One region of the Cobetia sp. Ld8 genome, then DNA from elsewhere that is predicted to be linked to it. Evidence: predicted binding sites of a transcription regulator. Region 1 holds the regulator's gene; the other holds the start of a gene.
What was found. Region 1 encodes PhoB, which activates phosphate uptake and scavenging genes when phosphate is short. Its sites were predicted from a motif close to TGTCATANNNNTGTCANA; they were not measured.
Positions count from the first base shown of each region.

Region 1 (9,424 bases):
GGTGGTGTTCTTCACCTTCAGCCTGGTGACCAACCTGATCGCCGCGCCCTTCTACGGCATTCTGGCCGAGAAGGTCGAGCATCGTCTGGATGGCACCCTGATCGATGATGACCGTGGCCTGATGAAGATCGGCGTCGACTCGCTGGGGCGTGAAATGGCCAAGCTGGGCTACTTCATCCCGCGCATGATCGCGCTGTTCATCATCGGCTTCATCCCGGGCCTGAACCTGCTCTCGCCGCTGTTGTGGGGACTGTTCTCGGCCTGGAGCATGTCGATCCAGTATCTCGACTACCCGATGGACAACCATCAGGTCAGCTTCGGTGACATGAAGCAGCGCCTCAAGGCGCGCTGGTGGCCCTCACTGACCTTCGGCGCCGCGGTGTTCGTCATGACGCTGGTGCCGCTGGCCAATCTGCTGTTCATCCCGGGCGCCGTCGCCGGGGCGGTATTGATGTGGCAGAGCCACTACCGTCAGTTGCCGGCACCGCGTCGTTGAGACAGCCTGTCGCTGAACTGACTCGTCGCTAAGTTGGCACGTCTCTAAGTTGGCACGTCGCTGAAATAGCCGCAGCGTCGTCTGATTGACCAAACGAAACGCCCCGCAGTCGCCTCCTTACGAGGTGGCTGCGGGGCGTTCTGCGTTGGGCTGGCGTCCGGGGCAGATCATCACTGAATCAGCCCATCACTGGGCTAGCGCACTGCTGGCCTGGGGAGCGCTCGCCTGACAGGCGCGCTCGTCGGGGAAGTGACAGCGGAAGCGCGCACCCTCGCCGGGGTGGCTGTCGATCTCCAGATGGCCCTGATGACGAATCAGCACATGCTTGACGATGGCGAGCCCGAGGCCGGTGCCTCCCGTGGCGGTGCTGCGGTCCTTGTCGATGCGGTAGAAGCGCTCGGTCAGGCGCGGCAGGTGCACCGGGTCGATGCCGTCCCCGTCATCTTCCACCTCGACCAGCAGGCCCTGGTCATCCGCCTTCCAGCGCAGGGTGATATGACAGTCTTCGGGGGTGTAGCGCACCGCATTGAAGACCAGATTCGAGATCGCGCTGCGCAGCTCCTGCTCCTCACCGCGCAGTGACAGGCTGGCATCGGCCTCGATGGAGAAGGTGTGGCGCCCCTGGGACAGGCCTTCGGCGTCGTCGCGGATATGGCCGAGCAGGGCACTCATGTCGATGCAGCGACCATTGTCGGACAGCTCGTCGGTTTCCAGGCGTGACAGGGTCAGCAGGTCCTCGACCAGGTGCTGCATGCGGTCGGTCTGGCTCTGCATCTGGCCCAGTCCACGCTGCCAGCGCGGTGGCAGGTCATCGGCGTAATCGGAGTAGGTCTCGAGATAGCCGGCCAGTACCGTCAGCGGCGTGCGCAGCTCATGGGAGACATTGGCCACGAAGTCGCGGCGCATCTCTTCAAGACGATAGAGGCGGGTGACGTCACGCAGCATGACCAGGCGCTCGTTGTCACCGAACAGGGTGATGGAGATCTGCAGCGTCAGGTTGTCAGATAGCGGCGACTGGAGCGTCAGCGGCTCGCGGTAGGCCAGCCGATTGAAGTAGTCGATGAAGACGGGGTCACGCAGATAGTTGGTGATGTGCTGACCGCGGTCGTGGCTGGCCTTGAGACCGACCAGCTGCTCGGCAGCGCTGTTCCACCATTCCATGTCACCGTGGTTGTCCAGCATCACCAGGCCGTCGCGCATGGCCTCGGAGGATTCCTGGATACGGTTGAGGATGCTGCGCAGTCGCTCCTGAGCCTGACGCTGGCCCTTCTGGTAGCGGTAGAGACGATCGAGCAGGTCTCCCCAGACGCCATCGCCGGGCGGCGGCTCTTCATGGGGATTGGTGATCAGCCAGGTGTAGAGGCTCTTCAAGTGCTTGAGATGGACGAACAGATACAGCGAAAGACCCAGCGCCAGGCCCCAGCCCAGATGGCCCAGCAGGCCACCGATCAGGCCGAAGCCACCGGCAAGGTAGCCGAGGCGCCATAGCTCGTTGGTCCAATAGCGCATGAATCCCTCAGGCCTGAGCGCTAAAGCGGTAACCGGTGCCGCGGACGGTCTGGATCAGATGCTGATGGCCTGTGCCCAGCGCCTTGCGCAGGCGACGGATGTGCACGTCCACGGTGCGCTCCTCGACATAGACGTTGCCGCCCCATACCTGATCGAGCAGCTGGCTGCGCGTGTAGGCACGCTCCTGATGCGTCATGAAGAACTGCAGCAGGCGATATTCGGTCGGGCCGACATCCAGCGAGTTGCCGTGGGCGGTGACGCGGTGGCTGGCCGGGTCGAGCATCAGGCCTTCGACTTCCACCGCCTCCTCGACCCCCTTGGGAGTGGTGCGACGCAGCACGGCCTTGAGACGGGCGACCAGCTCGCGCGGCGAGAAGGGCTTGGTGATGTAGTCGTCGGCACCGGCTTCCAGGCCTTGAATCTTGTTGTCTTCCTCGCCCTTGGCAGTCAACAGGATGATCGGCAGCTCCGAGGTGGTCTCGTCACGCTTGAGACGCCGCGCGAGCTCCAGGCCACTGGTGCCCGGCATCATCCAGTCCAGCAACAGCAGATCGGGCTTTTCATCGACGACGATGGCGTGGGCGTCCTGGGCATTGTCTGCCTCCAGCACGCGGTAATCCGCCATTTCGAGGGCAACGGCGATCATCTCGCGAATCGAGGATTCATCGTCGACAATCAGTACGGTCTTGGAGCTCATCGCTAGATCCCATGCAGCAGTCGGCGCACGCGCCAGAATGACAAGTCGATGACGATTACAACCCGCTTATATGACAGCGAGATGACAACTGCCAGCATGGCAGCTTGCACGCAAGCCTGCCAGCCGCCTTGGAGGCGCGGCAGGCAGGCATGAACCGTGGGCTGGGAAGCAATAGAGGGCAGGGGTTGCTTTGAATTAAATAATACTAATGTTTATGCAGGCGTCAGCTCATCGGCCAGGTCGCCAGGGCGATACCGGCGAAGATCAGCAGACCCGTCCAATGATTGTTGAGGAAGGCCTGGAAGCAGGGCGCACGCTCACGCTCCCGGATCAGACGTTGCTGCCAGACGAAGGTGACGGCGGCGGCAGCCAGCCCCAGCCAGTAGAAGATGCCCAGCGCCAGGTGCAGGCCGATGCCGATCAACACCGCCAGCATGCCCAGCTGCAACAGGCCGATCATCAGCTTGTCGGCACGCCCGAACAGCACGGCGGTGGACTTGATGCCCACCTTGAGGTCGTCGTTGCGATCGACCATCGCGTAGGCGGTGTCGTAAGCCACCGTCCACATCAAGTTGGCCGCGAACAGCCACCAGCCGTAGGTCGGCACCTCCTCCAGCGTCGCGGCGAAGGCCATCGGAATCGCCCAGCCGAAGGCGGCGCCCAGCACCACCTGGGGCAGATGATGGAAGCGCTTCATGAACGGGTAGCTGGCCGCCAGCAGCACGGCGATGATCGACAGCAGCACCGTGGTCAGATTGGTGAAGCACACCAGCACGAAGGCGGCCGCGACCAGCCCCCCGAACAGCGTCAGCGCCTCGTGCTCCGAGATGCGACCCGAGGTCAGCGGTCGGTCACGCGTGCGCTCGACATGCTTGTCCCAATGGCGGTCGGCGTAGTCGTTGATCACGCAGCCGGCGGCGCGCATCAGATAGACCCCGGCGATGAAGATCAGCAGGGTCGTGCGCTCGGGAATGCCATCTGCCGCCAGCCACAGTGCCCACAGGGTCGGCCACATCAGCAGCCAGGTGCCGATGGGGCGGTCCAGCCGTGTCAGGGCGAGGTAGTCGGCCAGTCTGGAAGGACGCGAAGCGGCGGAAGTGGATGACGCGGTCATCGGGGCTCCTGGGCGGGTGGTAGTGGGCAAGGGAAGAGAGAAACGTGGCCAGGCTCAGGCCAGCTGCAGCGCGTGCTGGAAGGCCGGCGTGAAGCCCTCCTGCACCAGCACCTTGAAGCGACCATGCGAGAACATCGAGCGGCGCATCCACCGACTGGTGGTGCGGGCCAGCGGCCTGGGACTCGAAAGCACCAGCGGGGCACGGCTGACATCGATGGCGCTGCGGGTCAGGTCGGGCTGGCGAAACAGCCAATGGCCCAGCGAGCGCTCACCCAGCGTCGAGAGGCGATGACCGTGGGCCAGGTCCAGCGCCGCCAGCGAGCGTGCGATCACCCATGGCGTATCGCCATGACAGAGCGCCACTTCGCGTCGCCAGACATGCCGGCGTGGGCCGATGCCCAGCAGGCGTGCCTCATCCAGCCGCGCGGGGCCGGTGTCCTGCAGCAGCAGGCGCACGCGCAGGCCCTGGATTGGCTGGCCATCGCGTTCATCCTGCTGCTGCATGGCGCTGGCAAGACGCTGGGTCAGCGAGTCCGACGAGGAGAGCCACGCCCACCAGCCGGCCGGCATGACACCCTGCAGCGCGGCAGCCGGCTGCCAATGACGGCGCACCGCCGCCGAAGCAGTGGCCATGACGCGCGTGGGCAAAGGCCAGCGAGGCGCAGGCTGGCATAGAGTCTCGGTTGACGAATGAGGCGCCTCACAGGTGGAGGTCTGTGGCGTGAGCGCTGCGCGATGAGGCTCGCCTGCTGGGCATCGGACCACGGTGAATTCCCTGTCAGGATGACGAAATGGCGAGTCTAGCATGGCCGGGCGGCAAGGCCTCCCGCTCAGGCATGCCTGCACTGCTGGCGGGCTGGTATGCTGGGCGCATTCATCGGCGTTCATGACGGACGCTGCTGGCGCTCTTTCATCAGCGCTCCCCTCGGATCGATCTCAGGAGATGGTGCCATGCGCGACCCTCGCACCCTTGTCATCATTGGTACCGGCATGGCGGGCATTGGTCTGGCGCGCGCGCTGCGTGCGCGTGACAAGGACAGCCGGCTGATCCTCATCAGCCAGGACAGCGGCCACGATTACGCCAAGCCGATGCTGTCCACCGCCTTCGCCAAGAAGATGTCGGCCACCGACCTGTCGCGTCAGGCGCCGGTGGCGCTGGTGGACGAGCTGAATGCCGAGCTGCGTACCCATCAACGCGTCACTGCCATCGACGGTGATGCCCGCCAGCTATGGCTGGGCGAGGAGTGTCTGGCCTATGACGAGCTGGTACTGGCACTCGGCGCGGCGCCGCGTCGTCCCTTCCCCGTCGCCGCGGAAGTGGCCTCACGCGTGCAGAGCATCAATGACCTCGACGACTATGCGGCCTTCTGCGCGACGCTGGCGAAGGCCCGCGAGCGCGGGGAAGACGGGCACGTGGTGATTGTCGGTGCCGGACTGGTCGGCTGTGAATACGCCAATGATCTGACGGCCGCCGGCCACCGCGTCACGCTGGTCGCGCCTGAGGAAACTCCGCTGGATGGGTTGCTGCCGCAAGCGCTGGGGCAGCGTCTGGGCGCGGCGCTGGATGGGCTCGGCGTGACGCGTCGCCAGGGCGAGATGGTCGAGACCATCGCCGCCAGCTCAGGCGAGGAGGCCGAACGCCAGGCCGCGCCGGTCGAGGTGCGCCTGCAGAGCGGTCGTCGCCTGACGGGCTCCGTGGTTCTGCTGGCCACCGGGCTGGCGCCGCGCATTCGTCTGGCGCAGGCCGCAGGCCTGAGCGCCGGCGGTGACGGCATCCGTGTCGACCGCCACCTGGCCACCTCCCAGCCGCATATCTGGGCGCTGGGCGATTGCGCCAGTGTCGAGGGCGTCAATGCCATGTATGTCCAGCCGCTGCAGATGGCTGCGCGCACCCTGGCGGCCAACCTGTGTGGTGAGCCGAGCGTGCTCGACTGGAAGGCGTGGCCGGTGCTGGTCAAGACACCGGTCTTGCCGGTGGTGGCCTATCCGCCGCGTTCGGCCGTGGCGCGCTGGGAAATCACCGGTGAAGGCGATGACCTCGAAGCACGTGCACTGGATATGAACGAACGCTTGATTGGATATGCGTTGACAGGCGCCTCCGTTCGCAGGAAAGTCGAGCTAGCGCGGCAGGCGCCGCCGTTGCTAGGCTAGGCGATGCCATGATCGATGGTCGTAAATCCCTTGCTGCCAGCGCGGTCAGGCACGATAGTGAATGCTCCGTCAGACATGCTGCTCAGCGAGCGTCGTCTGACAGATTGCTACCATCGACAGGTTTGATACGGCAAAGCTTGCCGGGAGCGGATTGCGTCGCCGCCATACGCCACCGCTAGCAAGTGCAAGAACAACAATGGAAACGGCGGCTTGGCCGCCCGTGCAGAATGCCAAACCAGGAGGGCTTTTCATGCGCAAGCCAGAACTCGCTGCGGCTATCGCCGAGCGTGCGGATCTATCCAAGGACAAGGCCAGTCAGGTACTGAACGTGATTCTCGACGAGATCACTCATACCGTGGCCAAAGGCAATGACGTCTCACTGATCGGTTTCGGGTCATTCACCGTGCGCCAGCGTGCGGCGCGTACCGGCAAGAACCCTCAGACAGGCAAGCCGCTGACCATCCCGGCCAGCAAGACCGTTGCCTTCAAACCCGGCAAGTCGTTGAAGGATGCAGTGACCAAGTAACCTCGGCTCGTGCTTCAGCGCAGACCCGGGGTGGCTGTCGCCATGGCTTTCAATCGTCGTCATCAAAAGCCCTGTCGGCTGTCATGCTGATGCCACCGGTTCCGCCCTGCGGGGCCGGTGGCATTTTCATATGGCCTGCGTGAACGACGCTTCGCGATTCAAGGAATGACACCATGAAGCTCAAGATATTGCTGTGGGTGCTGGGTCTGCTGCTCAAGCGGGCCTTCAAGCGCGACCCCGAATTTCGTGCCGAGCTGGAAAAGCGTCCGCTGGACTGGGGCGTCGCGACCGAAGACATGAGCATCGCGCGTCACTACCGCATGTCCCACGCGGGCGTCACCACGGGCAGTGGCCTGCCGGTGGATACCGAGCTTGAGCTGCGCTTCGCCGATAGCGACAGTGCGGTGGCCTTTCTGCTCAAGCCCTCGCCGCGTGCCTTCCTGCAAGGCCTGATGGATCAGCGCGTGCGGCTGGTCGGCGATTCGGCCCAGCTCAACCGCTTGCAGTCATTGCTCAAGCGCATTCGCTGAATGACCCGGTGCCGTGCCTGCATGAACGAAAGACGCCCCGCTGAGAGAATCAGCGGGGCGTTCTGTTTTGTCACTAGCTGTTGTCACGAGCAGTTGTCGCGAGCCTTTCTTGCGAGCCTTTACTTGCGAGGGGCTGTTCGAGAAGACCCTCTCAACGCCCTCGAGGCGTCACAGCAACTGCTTGAGGCCCGGAATGCCTTCGAGCACCTGATCGACCACGCCATCGCCGGCTTCTTCGCGCGCATAGCTCAGCGTCTCATCGGCCACGCCGCGCGCCTGGTCCATGTTCAGGTCCAGCCCCATCAGCTTCTGGCCCAGTTCCAGCGCACCGCCACCGCTGCCGCCGGTGAAGGCGCTGACGGCGCCCATCAGGCCGCCCATGAGGCCACCGCCACCGGACTCGGCGGCTTCCTCGCCTGCGCTGCCGATCAGGCCTTCCGCCCCCGGAATGGCGCCCAGCAGTGAGGCGGCCGGGCCATCCGGCCCCTGCTCACGCACGAACTTGAGAACCATGCCGACCGCCTGCTCGGCGATTTCCGGTGACAGCCCGAGGGAGCCAGTGACGCGTTCGATAAGAGGATGCATCGGTATTCTCCATGAAAGCCAATGAGGTCAGGAGTCTTCAGAGTGGCACGTCGCGGCGATTCGACATTCGACGCGCCCGCCAACGCTTGCATGCACCATGGCTCTCGGACACGGCAGAACGGGGTGTTATGCTAGCGATATAAATCTAAAGTCTAATGCGCTGCCCGGCGCCCTGGTCACGGAACACTTCATGACACGCTCTCTCCTGGACTCCCTCATGCACTCCCTGCGTCGTCTGTGGACGCTGGATGCCTTCAGCTATTCGCTACGCATGTTGATCGCGCTGGGTGGCGTGATGGCGGTGGGGTTCTGGCTCGACGAGATGGCGGTGGTGATTCCGCTGTTTCTGGGCGTGATCGCCTCGGGGCTGGCGGAAACCGATGATCACTGGCGCGGCCGACTGCGTGCGCTGGGCATGACGCTGGCCTGCTTCAGCATCGCCGCCGTCTCGGTGGAGCTGTTGTTCGGCATGCCGCTGCCCTTCGTGATCGGGCTGGCGCTGGCCACCTTCGCGATGCCGATGCTGGGCGCCATCGATGCCCGCTACGGCGCCATCGCGCGCGCCTCGTTGATTCTGGCCGTCTACACCATGATCAGCCTCGAGCAGCAGCATGGAGATGGTCAGATCGCGGTGCTGGAGCGCAGCCTGCCCGAGTGGCTGCGGGAGCCGGGGCTGGGCATCAATCTGGTTCAGCCGTTGCTGCTGGTGGTCGGGGCGTCCTGGTATGGCCTGCTCTCGGTCGTGTGGTGCGCGCTGTTCTCGCGTCAGCCGCTCAAGCACAGCATGGCGACGCTCTACCGTGAGCTGGGGCGCTACCTGATTCTCAAGGCGCAGCTGTTCGAACCGCTGCACAATGTCGACCAGTCCGCCCGGCGTCTGGCGCTGGCCGAGCAGAACGGTCGCGTGGTGGTGGCGCTCAACCAGACCAAGGAGATGGTCTTCCGGCGCCTCGCCGGGCGGCGCGATACCACCAAGCTCGACCGCTACCTGCGCCTCTACTTCATCGCCCAGGACCTCCACGAGCGCGCCAGCTCCAGCCATTATCCCTACGGCCAGCTCACCGACGCCTTCTTCCATCACGACATCCTGTTCCGCTGTCAGCGTCTGCTGGAGCAGCAGGGGCGCGCCTGTCGCGGGCTCGGCAAGGCGCTGTTGATGCGCCAGCCCTTCGATGCCAGTGACAGCCAGCAGGCGCTGGAAGACCTCAATGCCTCGCTCGTCTATCTCAAGCAACAGCAGCGGCCCGAGTGGCATCATCTGATGCAGGCGCTGGAAGCCCTCGCCAGCAACCTGCGCCTGATCGAAGGCCAGATCGCGCGCCTGAATGATCTCGAAGCCGTCAGCAATGAAAGCGACAACAGCCTGCTGGACCGCTCGCCTCACGGCACGCGCGACATGTTCGAGCGTATCCGCAGCCACCTGACGTCGCGCTCGCCGATCTTCCGCCATGCGCTGCGCCTGACCGCGACGCTGGTGGCCGGCTATGGTGTGCTGCTGGCGGTGCACCCGACCCAGGGCTACTGGATTCTGCTGACCGGGCTGTTCGTATGTCGTCCCAGCTACGGCGATACGCGCCGCACGCTGGCGCAGCGGATTCTGGGCACGCTGATCGGTCTGGTCGCCGGCTGGGCGCTGATCAGTCTGTTCCCGGCACCCACGATCCAGGCCGGGATCGCCGTGGTCGCGGGGGTGCTGTTCTTCGCCACGCGTGGCTCGCGCTATACCCTGGCCACCGCCGCCATCACGCTGATGGTGCTGGCGTGCTTCAACCAGGTCGGCGATGGCTTCGATCTCATCTGGCCGCGCCTGTTCGAT
Region 1 is NZ_JBISHF010000009.1:284,653-294,076, forward strand. It holds gene cysZ (sulfate transporter CysZ) at 1-496, shown strand, start outside; gene phoR (phosphate regulon sensor histidine kinase PhoR) at 683-2,005, opposite strand; gene phoB (phosphate regulon transcriptional regulator PhoB) at 2,013-2,702, opposite strand; gene ubiA (4-hydroxybenzoate octaprenyltransferase) at 2,926-3,816, opposite strand; gene ACJJV2_RS17480 (chorismate--pyruvate lyase family protein) at 3,871-4,449, opposite strand; gene ACJJV2_RS17485 (NAD(P)/FAD-dependent oxidoreductase) at 4,768-5,967, shown strand; gene ACJJV2_RS17490 (HU family DNA-binding protein) at 6,218-6,493, shown strand; gene ACJJV2_RS17495 (hypothetical protein) at 6,667-7,023, shown strand; gene ACJJV2_RS17500 (DUF2780 domain-containing protein) at 7,192-7,608, opposite strand; gene yccS (YccS family putative transporter) at 7,799-9,424, shown strand, end outside.

Region 2 (9,424 bases), on a different contig from region 1:
CCACCGGCATCGAGACCGCTACAGCCGAGGACCGCGATATCGACCTGATGACGCGCGAAGAAGGCCACGGTGGCGCTGCCGACCACGTCGAGATCCTGCGGGCGCAGTTGTCCTTCCGCCAACTGGACGGCGACATCCGGATGGGTCGAGAGCGCCTGCGCCACCTGCAGATTGTTGGTGATCACGCGCAGGCCGCGCCGGGCAAGCAAGGCTTCGGCGACCGCCACCACGCTGGTGCCGATGCCCAGCGCCAGGGTGGCGCCATCGGGAATCTCGGCGACCACGCTGGCGGCCATGGCCTGCTTGGCAGTGCGCGCCAGCATGATGCGCTGGGAATGTCCCAGGTTGTAGCCGCCCGGTGGACGCTCGATGCCGCCGTGGCGCCGACGCGCCAGCCCCCGCTCACACAGCACGCCAAGATCACGCCGGATGGTCTGGGGCGTGACGTCGAAGGCGTGGGCCAGCGGGTCGACGGCCAGCTGGCCCTCGCGGGCCAGTCGCTCGAGAATCTGTTGCTGGCGCGGCGTCAGTGCATCATTGCTTGCGTGTTCAACGCTGCGACTGTCGCGCTCGATGCCCGGGGTCATGTCTGGGGTAGCCCTTGCGTGGTGGTGTCGTGCGGTAGAGTGGGCTCGCGATCCTCCTCGCTGAAGATGGCCGGGTCATCGCTGATGACGGCATCCACACCCCAGGCCCAGCGCGGTGCAAAGGCGGCTGCATCGTTGGGCGTATAGCAGAGCAGCTTGTGGCCACGGCTGGTGATGTCACTGGCCGCGGCGCGCGTCAGGGCGCGCCAATCGGCATGCACGGAACTTGCGTTCAGCTCATCGGCCAGGCTCTGCCAGTCATCGGGGATGTCATCGTAGAGCAGGCCGATATGCACCTGCGGGTCGCGTTGACGCGTCAGGCGCAGCGCCTGGGGATCAAACGACGAGATGATCAGGTGTGAGGCGGGCAGGTGGGCGCTGGCCATCGGGATGGCGGCATCGACCAGCGCCTGGGCATCGTGGCCAGGGCTGAGCTTGAGCTCCAGATTCAGGCGCATGTCCAGGCGTGCGATCAGCTCCAGCGCCTGCTTGAGCGAGGCCATGCGCTCACCGGCAAAGCACGCATTGAACCAGCTGCCGACATCGAAGGTCTGCACGCTGTCCCAATCCAGATTCTTGAGCTTGCCACGCCCATCCGAGCAGCGATTCACGCCGGCATCATGCCAGATGACCGGCGTGCCATCGCCCAGCAACTGCACGTCCAGCTCCACCCATTGAAAGCCTGCCTCATGCGCCGCCTGAATGGCGGCCAGGGTGTTTTCCGGCGCATAGGCCGACAGGCCGCGATGTGCGATCGCCAGGGGCAGGGACAGGACGCTGTCAGTTGAATGTGATGCGTCGGCTGAATGTGACGATGAAACCATGGTGAATCCTCACAGAAAGAATGGCATGTCTGCCCGCCACGCAGCTGTGGCGCTGATCGGTCGAGGCGGATCACTGATGCCCAGACGCGAGACTGATCAGGGCAGGTCTCAAGCATTACCATCCAATGATGACGTTATCAGGGCAAGGGGTTCCGTCGGCCCGCGACAGGACGAAAGCGCTCATTCGATGGCCGCTGTCGCCTGCTCGCGGGTTGCCAGCCGCTTGCCGTCGGCGCCGAACAGATGGGCACGCGCCGGAAGGATGGCCAGGCGCAGCGTCTGCTCTTCCGCGACGGCGTGCTCGCCATCCAGTCTCACCACCAGCGGCTCGCTCTGGCCTTGCAGCCGGCAGTACGCCAGGGTGTCCGCGCCCAGCGGTTCGACCAGCTCGATGCGCGCCTCAAGCTCCGCGGCCCCTGCGGGCAGGGCATCGGCTGCTTCCAGCACCTGCAGGTGCTCGGGGCGAATGCCGAGGGTCAGCTCAGCGCCCGTGGCCAGGCCTTCGCCCTCACCCTCACCCTGCAGGGCAATGGTTGCGCCACACGGCAGCGCAAGGCCTGCCTCTGCCTGGGTGGCGCTCAGGAAGTTCATCGCCGGCGAGCCGATGAAGCCGGCGACGAACTGGCTGGCGGGCTGATCGTAGAGCGCCATCGGCGTGCCGAACTGCTCGACATGGCCGCCGTTCATCACCACCAGACGATCCGCCAGGGTCATGGCCTCGGTCTGATCATGGGTCACGTAGACGGAAGTGACCTTGAGGCGCTTCTGCAGGCGACGGATCTCGAGACGCATCTGCACACGCAGCTTGGCGTCCAGATTCGAGAGCGGCTCATCGAACAGGAAGACCTGCGGCTTGCGCACGATGGCGCGCCCCATGGCGACACGCTGACGCTGGCCGCCGGAGAGCTGCTTGGGGCGGCGATCGAGCAGTTCGGTCAGGCCCAGCAGCTCGGCGGCCTCGCTGACGCGCTGCTGGATCTCATCCTTGGGCGTGCGCCGGTTCCTGAGGCCGTAGGCCATGTTGTCGAACACACTCATGTGCGGGTAGAGCGCATAGTTCTGGAACACCATCGCGATGTCGCGCTCGGCGGGTTCCAGCTCATTGACGCGCTTGCCGTTGATCTCCAGATCGCCCTCGGAGATGTCCTCCAGGCCTGCCAGGGTGCGCAGCAGGGTCGACTTGCCACAGCCGGACGGGCCGACGATGACGATCAGCTCGCCTTCGCCGAAGGCCAGGTCGATGCCATGCAGGGCCTGGTAGCCGTTGGGGTACTGCTTCTTGAGCTGCTTGAGCGCCAGTGTTGCCATGAGTTGTGTATCCAGAGCGGTGGCGTGACGGGCAAGTCTGTCCATCACGGCGTAACGGAATCAGGGGGCTTGGGGCGAGGTGTCGCGGGTCGGAGCGCGAGATCACTTCTCGCTGTCCACCAGGCCCTTGATGAAGTAGCGCTGCATGAACAGGATCACCAGTACCGGCGGGCCCATGGCCAGCAGCGTGGTGGCGGTGACGTCCTGCCACGGCACCAGACCATCACCGGTGGTCAGCATGCGCTTGAGGCTGACGACGATGGTCAGATAGTCGGCATCGGTGGTGATCAACAGCGGCCACAGATACTGATTCCAGCCGTAGATGAACATGATCACGAACAGCGCCGCGATGTTGGTCTTCGACAGCGGCAGCAGGATGTCCTTGAGAAAGCGCCACGGCCCGGCGCCATCGATGCGCGCGGCCTCGACCAGTTCCGTCGGAATGGTCAGGTAGAACTGGCGCAGCAGGAAGGTCGCGGTGGCGCTGGCGATCAGCGGCAGGATCAGACCGGCGTAGCTGTCCAGCATGTTGAGGTCGGCCACCACCTTGAAGGTCGGCAGGATACGCACCTCCACCGGCAGCATCAGGGTGATGAAGATCAGCCAGAAGCACAGCTTGCGGAAGCGGAACTCGAAGAACACGATCGCGTAGGCGGCCAGCACCGAGATGATGATCTTGCCGATGGCGATGCCCAGTGCCATCAGCATCGAGTTGAACAGCAGGGTCATCACGTCGGCGCCGAGACTGCTGACCGGGTCTGCCAGCAGCTGGCGATAGTTGTCCAGGCCAGCCTCGCCGATCCAGACGGGGGCGACGTTGGAGTAGAGGTCACCCATCTCGTGGGTACTGGCGCTGAAGGCGATCCAGACCGGCAGGAAGAACAGTGCGCAGCCGACGATCAGCAGGGCATGGCTTGCGATATCAAGCCCGGGGCGGTTGTAGCGCATCAGTACTGCACCTTCTTCTCGACATACTTGAACTGGATCAGCGTCAGCACGCCGACGATGACCATCAACAGCACGGACTGGGCAGCACTCGAGCCCAGGTCCTGCCCGACGAAACCATCTTCATAGACCTTGTAGACCAGGGTGCGCGTCGAGCCGGCCGGACCGCCCTGGGTGGTGGCATCGATGGTGCCGAAGGTCTCGAAGAAGGCGTAGACCACGTTCATCACCAGCAGGAAGAAGCTGGTCGGCGAGAGCAGCGGGAAGGTGATGGTCCAGAAACGCCGCCAGGGGCCGGCGCGGTCCATCGCGGCCGCTTCCAGCAGGCTCTTGGGGATCGCCTGGAGGCCGGCGAGGAAGAACACGAAGTTGTAGCTCATCTGCTTCCAGATCGAGGCCAGCACCACCAGCAACATGGCCTGATCGCCATTGAGCTTGTGATTCCAGTCGATGCCGATGGCGGACAGCAGCTCCGGCAGAATGCCCAGCGTCGGGTCGAACAGGAACAGCCACAGCACCCCGGCCACGGCGGGCGCCACGGCGTAGGGCCAGATCAGCAGGGTCTTGTAGGCGTGTGCGCCGCGCAGCACGCGGTCCGCCAGTACGGCCAGCCCCAGCGCCAGTGCCATGGCGCCGAAGGCCACCGCAAAGGAGAAATAGGTGGTCGTCCATAGTGTCGTGAGATATTCCGGCTCGCCCAGCACGCTGACGAAGTTGCTCAGCCCGGTGAATTCCCGCGAGAGCCCGAAGGCATCCTCGACATAGAAGGCCTGTTCGATGGCCTGGTAGGCCGGCCAGAAGAAGAACACGGCCACGATCAGCAGCTGAGGCGCCAGCAGTATCCAGGGCGTGATGGGGTGTCGATTGAAATGGGCCATGCAGCAGGGGTCTCGCAAGCAAGGAGGGACTGGGTGGTTCCGTCGGTAGCACGGAGTCGGCAAGCCTCGGCCGCTCCTGCGCCATCAAGCCGTGAGAGAAGGGAAAGGACACCGGATGTCGGATGCGCTTTCCGCTCTCTGGCTGGAGAAAATAGCGGGAGGGCGAGCCCGGCATGGGCCCGCCCCCGGTGTGGCGATGATCAGCCGTTGGCGCGTTCGAACTTCTCGAGCAGCGAATCGCCACGCTTGACGGCGTTGTCGAGGCCGTCCTGCACGCTTTCCTTGCCGGAGAAGATCTTCTCCAGCTCTTCATTGATCACGTCACGAATCTGCACCATGTTGCCCAGGCGCAGGCCCTTGGAGTTCTCGGTCGGCGTCGCGGAGGTCATCTGGGTGATGGCGACGTCAGTGCCCGGGTTCTCGGCGTAGAAGCCCTGTTCGCGCGTCAGCTCTGCCGCGGCAGTCGTGATCGGCAGATAGCCGGTGAACTGGTGCCAGTCGGCCTGCACTTCAGGCTTTGAGAGGTACTGGAAGAACTTGGCGACGCCCTGGTATTCCTCATCGCTGTGACCGGACAGCACCCACAGCGAGGCGCCACCGATGATGGAATTCTGCGGCGTCTCGATCACGTCGCTGTCGTAGGGCAGCGGCGCCACGCCGAACTCGAAGCCCTTGGCGCTTTCCTTGACACCGGCATAGCTGGCGGAAGAGCCCATCATCATCGCGCACTCGCCGGAGTAGAACTTGGGCGCCGCGTCATCGAAGCGACCGCCGAACACGAAGCGCTTGTCGGCCTGCCAGTCATCGAGACGCTGAATGTGGTCGACCACGGCGGTCGTGTTGAATTCAAGGCGGGTATCGGTACCGGCGAAGCCATTGGCCTGGCTGGCGAAGGGCACATCGTTGCGCGCCGAGAAGTTCTCCAGCATCACCCAGGATGGCCAGGTGGTGGTCAGACCACAGCTGGCGGCGCCGGAATCGACGACCTTCTTGAGCGCGGCGCCCATTTCCTGCCAGGTCTGCGGGAGGGAGTCGACGCCCGCCTTGGCCAGCACGTCCTTGTTGTAGTAGGTCACCGGCGTGGAGGAGTTGAACGGCATCGACAGCATCTTGCCGTCGGTGTCGGTGTAATAGCCGGTGACGGCAGACAGGTAGGCGTTCGGGTCGAAGGCGGTGCCTTCCTTAGGCGCGAAGTCTGCCATCAGCTGATGCACCGGGACGATCGCGCCCTTGGCGCTCATCATGGTGGCGGTGCCGACCTCGAAGATCTGCACGATGTCCGGGCCCTTGCCGGCGCGGAAGGCGGCGATGGCGGAGGTCATGGTCTCGGAGTAGTTGCCCTTGAAGACCGGCTTGACGACGTAGTCGTCCTGGCTGGCATTGAAGTCGGCCGCGATCTCGTCGACCTTCTTGCCGAGCCCGCCCCCCATGGCGTGCCACCACTCCACCTCGGTGGCGGCGAGGGCACTGGCGGAGGCGGAGGCGAAACCGATGGCCAGCGCGAGGCTGGCGAGGCGACGAGTCGCGGTGGCAGTCGTGCGGGTGCTTGCATGATGAGTCGGGCGGCGCATGGTCAAACTCCTGAGAGGTTCCCCTGGCCAGCTTCCGCAACAAAGAAGAAGGACGCTGGCCGCTGACGATCGATGGCGACGATCAAGTGAACATTTTCTTGTTCTTTTGATGATCGTCCGAAAAGCGTAGACGACTCTATAGCGCCCGCCTTACAACTTTGTGACAGGTAGATGTTCATTCGAGCGAGGCTGAACTTATGGCTGAGCAGCGAGTGTGTGGCGCAGCCAGCTCGGCTCAGGCTGGCAAGCGAGGCGCCGGGGGCAACTCAAGGCCGGAATAAGCGGCCGGCGAGCGAGTGTGCTAGTCTTGCGCGCTGAAAATGCCTGTGGCGGAGAACGCGATGAAAGTGGTTGAAGTGAGTGCCGGTGCCCGACGTGATGCCTGTCTGGCGATGCTGTGCGCCGAAGTCCATGGCCGCGAAGGGGGTCTGGATGCGCTGGTGAGTTACGCCGGCGTGCGTGGGGTGTGGTTCGAGAATGAGATGGCGCGCCTGTTCGCGCTGGTCGACGATGCCGAGCGCATCCACTCTGCCGCGCTGCTGGTACTCGACGAGAACGCACGTGGCCTGAATCTGGCGCTGTGGGCGACGCCGACGGTGCATCGCGGTCACGACCACGGCATCGCGCTGGTCTCCCAGCTGTCCGATCACGGCCGCCTGCAGGTGCGCATCACCGACAGTTCACTGGTCAGCGTGCTGCGTCGCGCCGGCATCAACGACTGGCTGGAGGCCGAGGCCGAAGGCGATCAGCCGCGCGAGCTGGTCGGCATGAATCCGGCGGCGCGTGTCGGCAACCTGGCGGCCCTCGACGCGCCGCTGCGCCTGGACCGCGAGCGCATCAAGCGCTCCTTCAAGGCGCGCCCGAAGGACTTCGAGACCTACAAGAATGCCTTCGTGCGTGACCTGGAGCACTTCGCGCGTCATATCTGAGGATGAGATGACGCAAGCGAACGGCATGCTCTGCCAAGACAAAGGCCCCGCTCATTGAGCGGGGCCTTTGTGGTTCTGCGATCAGTGATCAGTGATCAATTCCTGTATCGATCAGGCGGCGTCCTGCTGCGGGTTGGAGGCGGTGCCGTCACTCGCCATCGGCTTGCGCACGAAGGCGTCGAATTCGAAGTGGTCGACGGTCAGCATGTCGAGTACCTCGGCTTCGAAGACGCGCATGAAGTCGCCATCCTCGGCTGACAGGATGCCTGCCTCGACCGCCGCTTCGATGCGCGCTTCCGGAGACAGTGCATCGGCCGGAATCTCGCCCTTGTGGTAGGCCTTGGCCAGCGCCTTGTAGATCGGCTCGGCGCGCGGGTAGTCCTTGAGCAGCGCGTTGTAGCGGGCGAGGGCGTTGTCCTGCTGGCCTTCGTCCTGCGCGTCCCAGGTGTTGTCGGTCAGCTTGGCACGCAGTGCAGTGTCGGTGGAGACGGCACGGGCGATCTCGCGCGTCAGGCTGTCCCTGGGCATGGCGAACTGATGGCCACGCGGCAGGGCGATCACGCGCAGGGCAGTGCCCAGCGCACGGTTGGGCAGGTTGGCGAACAGCTCATCCAGTGCCTTTTCCGCGCGGTGCAGCAGCCACTGCATGCTGTAGTGGAACAGCGCCTCTTCGTGTTCGCAGGCCTCGGATTCGTGCCACTGCTTGAGCGTCAGTGACGCCAGGTAGAGGTTGGAGAGCACGTCGCCAAGGCGTGCTGACAGCATCTCGCGCGCCTTGAGGCTGGAGCCGAGGCTTGCCATGGCCGCATCGGCGGACAGCGAGAAGGCGGCGCTGAAGCGGTTGATGTGGCTGGCATAGGGCGTGGCGACGGCGTCGAAGCCAGTGGCCTTGCCGCCGATGCCGAAGCTCTGGGTGAAGGCGCGTGCCGCGTTGCCGAAGATCAGGCCGGCATGGCGGAAGAAGGCCTTGTCGAAGGCGTTCAGGTCATCGGCATCCTTGGCGGCCAGCTCTTCCAGCACGTAAGGATGGCAGCGGATCGCACCCTGACCGAAGATCATCAGGTTGCGGGTCATGATGTTGGCGCCTTCCACCGTGATCGAGACCGGAGTGCCGGCGTAGGCCACGCCGATGTAGTTGCGCGGGCCAAGCGTCACGCCGCGTCCGCCGTGGATGTCCATGCCGTCGGCCAGCAGCGAGCGGGCCATCTCGGTCAACTGGCTCTTGAGGATGGCGGAGGGCACCGCCGGCTTGTGGCCGTTGTCGATCATGTTGGCGGTGTGCAGCACCGACGCCTGGCTGATGTAGTTCATCGCGGCCATGCGGGCCAGCGGCTCCTGCACGCCTTCCATCTCGGCCACCGGCAGATTGAACTGACGACGGATGCGCGCAAAGCCGGCGCTCCAGCCCAGTGCGTAGCGCGAGATGCCCGCGGAGCCGGACGGCAGGGTGATGCAGCGACCCACCGACAGACACTCGACCAGCATTTTCCAGCCCTGGCCGGCCATCTGCTCGCCGCCGATCAGGTAGCTGAGCGGAATGAAGACGTCCTTGCCGAAGATCGGGCCATTCATGAACGGCGCGCCGATCGGGTGGTGACGACGGCCGATGTCCATGCCGTCGGTGTCGCGCGGAATCAGGGCACAGGTGATACCGATGTCTTCCACGTCGCCCAGCAGATGTTCGGGGTCGAACATGCGGAAGGCCAGGCCGACCACGGTGGCGACCGGCGCCAGGGTGATCCAGCGCTTCTCGAAGTTCAGGCGAATACCGACGACTTCCTCGCCGTCATGCATGCCGCGACACACGATGCCGGTGTCCGGGATGGAGGTCGCGTCACTGCCGGCACGCGGGCCGGTCAGGCCGAAACACGGAATCTCGCGGCCATCGGCCAGACGCGGCAGGTAATGGTTCTTCTGTTCTTCGCTGCCGTACTTGAGCAGCAGCTCGCCCGGGCCGAGGGAGTTGGGTACGCCGACGGTGACCATCAGCGTCTCGTTGACTGCCAGCTTCTGCAGCACCAGCGACTGCGCCTTGGCCGAGAAGCCCAGGCCGCCATATTCCTTGGGAATGATCATGCCGAAGAACTTCTCGCGCTTGAGGTATTCCCACAGCGCTTCGGGCAGATCGGCACGCTCACGCGCGATCTCCCAGCTGTTGGTCATGCCGCAGGCGACAGAGCATTGATCATCGATGAAGGCCTGCTCTTCGCTGGAAATGCCGTCGTTGCGCTGTGCGGTCAGGGTGTCCCACTGCGGCTTGCCGGAAAAGAGCTCGGCGTCCCAGAACACGGTGCCGGCTTCCAGCGCCACCTTCTCGGTGTCCGAGACCTTGGGGGAGACCTTCTTGAACATCGCGAACAGGCGCGGGCTGAGCCACTTGCT
Region 2 is NZ_JBISHF010000008.1:691,277-700,700, reverse strand. It holds gene ACJJV2_RS13970 (DeoR/GlpR family DNA-binding transcription regulator) at 1-587, opposite strand, end outside; gene ACJJV2_RS13965 (glycerophosphoryl diester phosphodiesterase) at 584-1,411, opposite strand; gene ACJJV2_RS13960 (sn-glycerol-3-phosphate import ATP-binding protein UgpC) at 1,592-2,719, opposite strand; gene ugpE (sn-glycerol-3-phosphate ABC transporter permease UgpE) at 2,822-3,667, opposite strand; gene ugpA (sn-glycerol-3-phosphate ABC transporter permease UgpA) at 3,667-4,542, opposite strand; gene ugpB (sn-glycerol-3-phosphate ABC transporter substrate-binding protein UgpB) at 4,743-6,113, opposite strand; gene ACJJV2_RS13940 (hypothetical protein) at 6,455-7,042, shown strand; gene ACJJV2_RS13935 (acyl-CoA dehydrogenase) at 7,154-9,424, opposite strand, start outside.
Region 2: a site for PhoB is predicted at 6,262-6,279, ahead of ugpB (sn-glycerol-3-phosphate ABC transporter substrate-binding protein UgpB). Genes of this name have one in related genera too.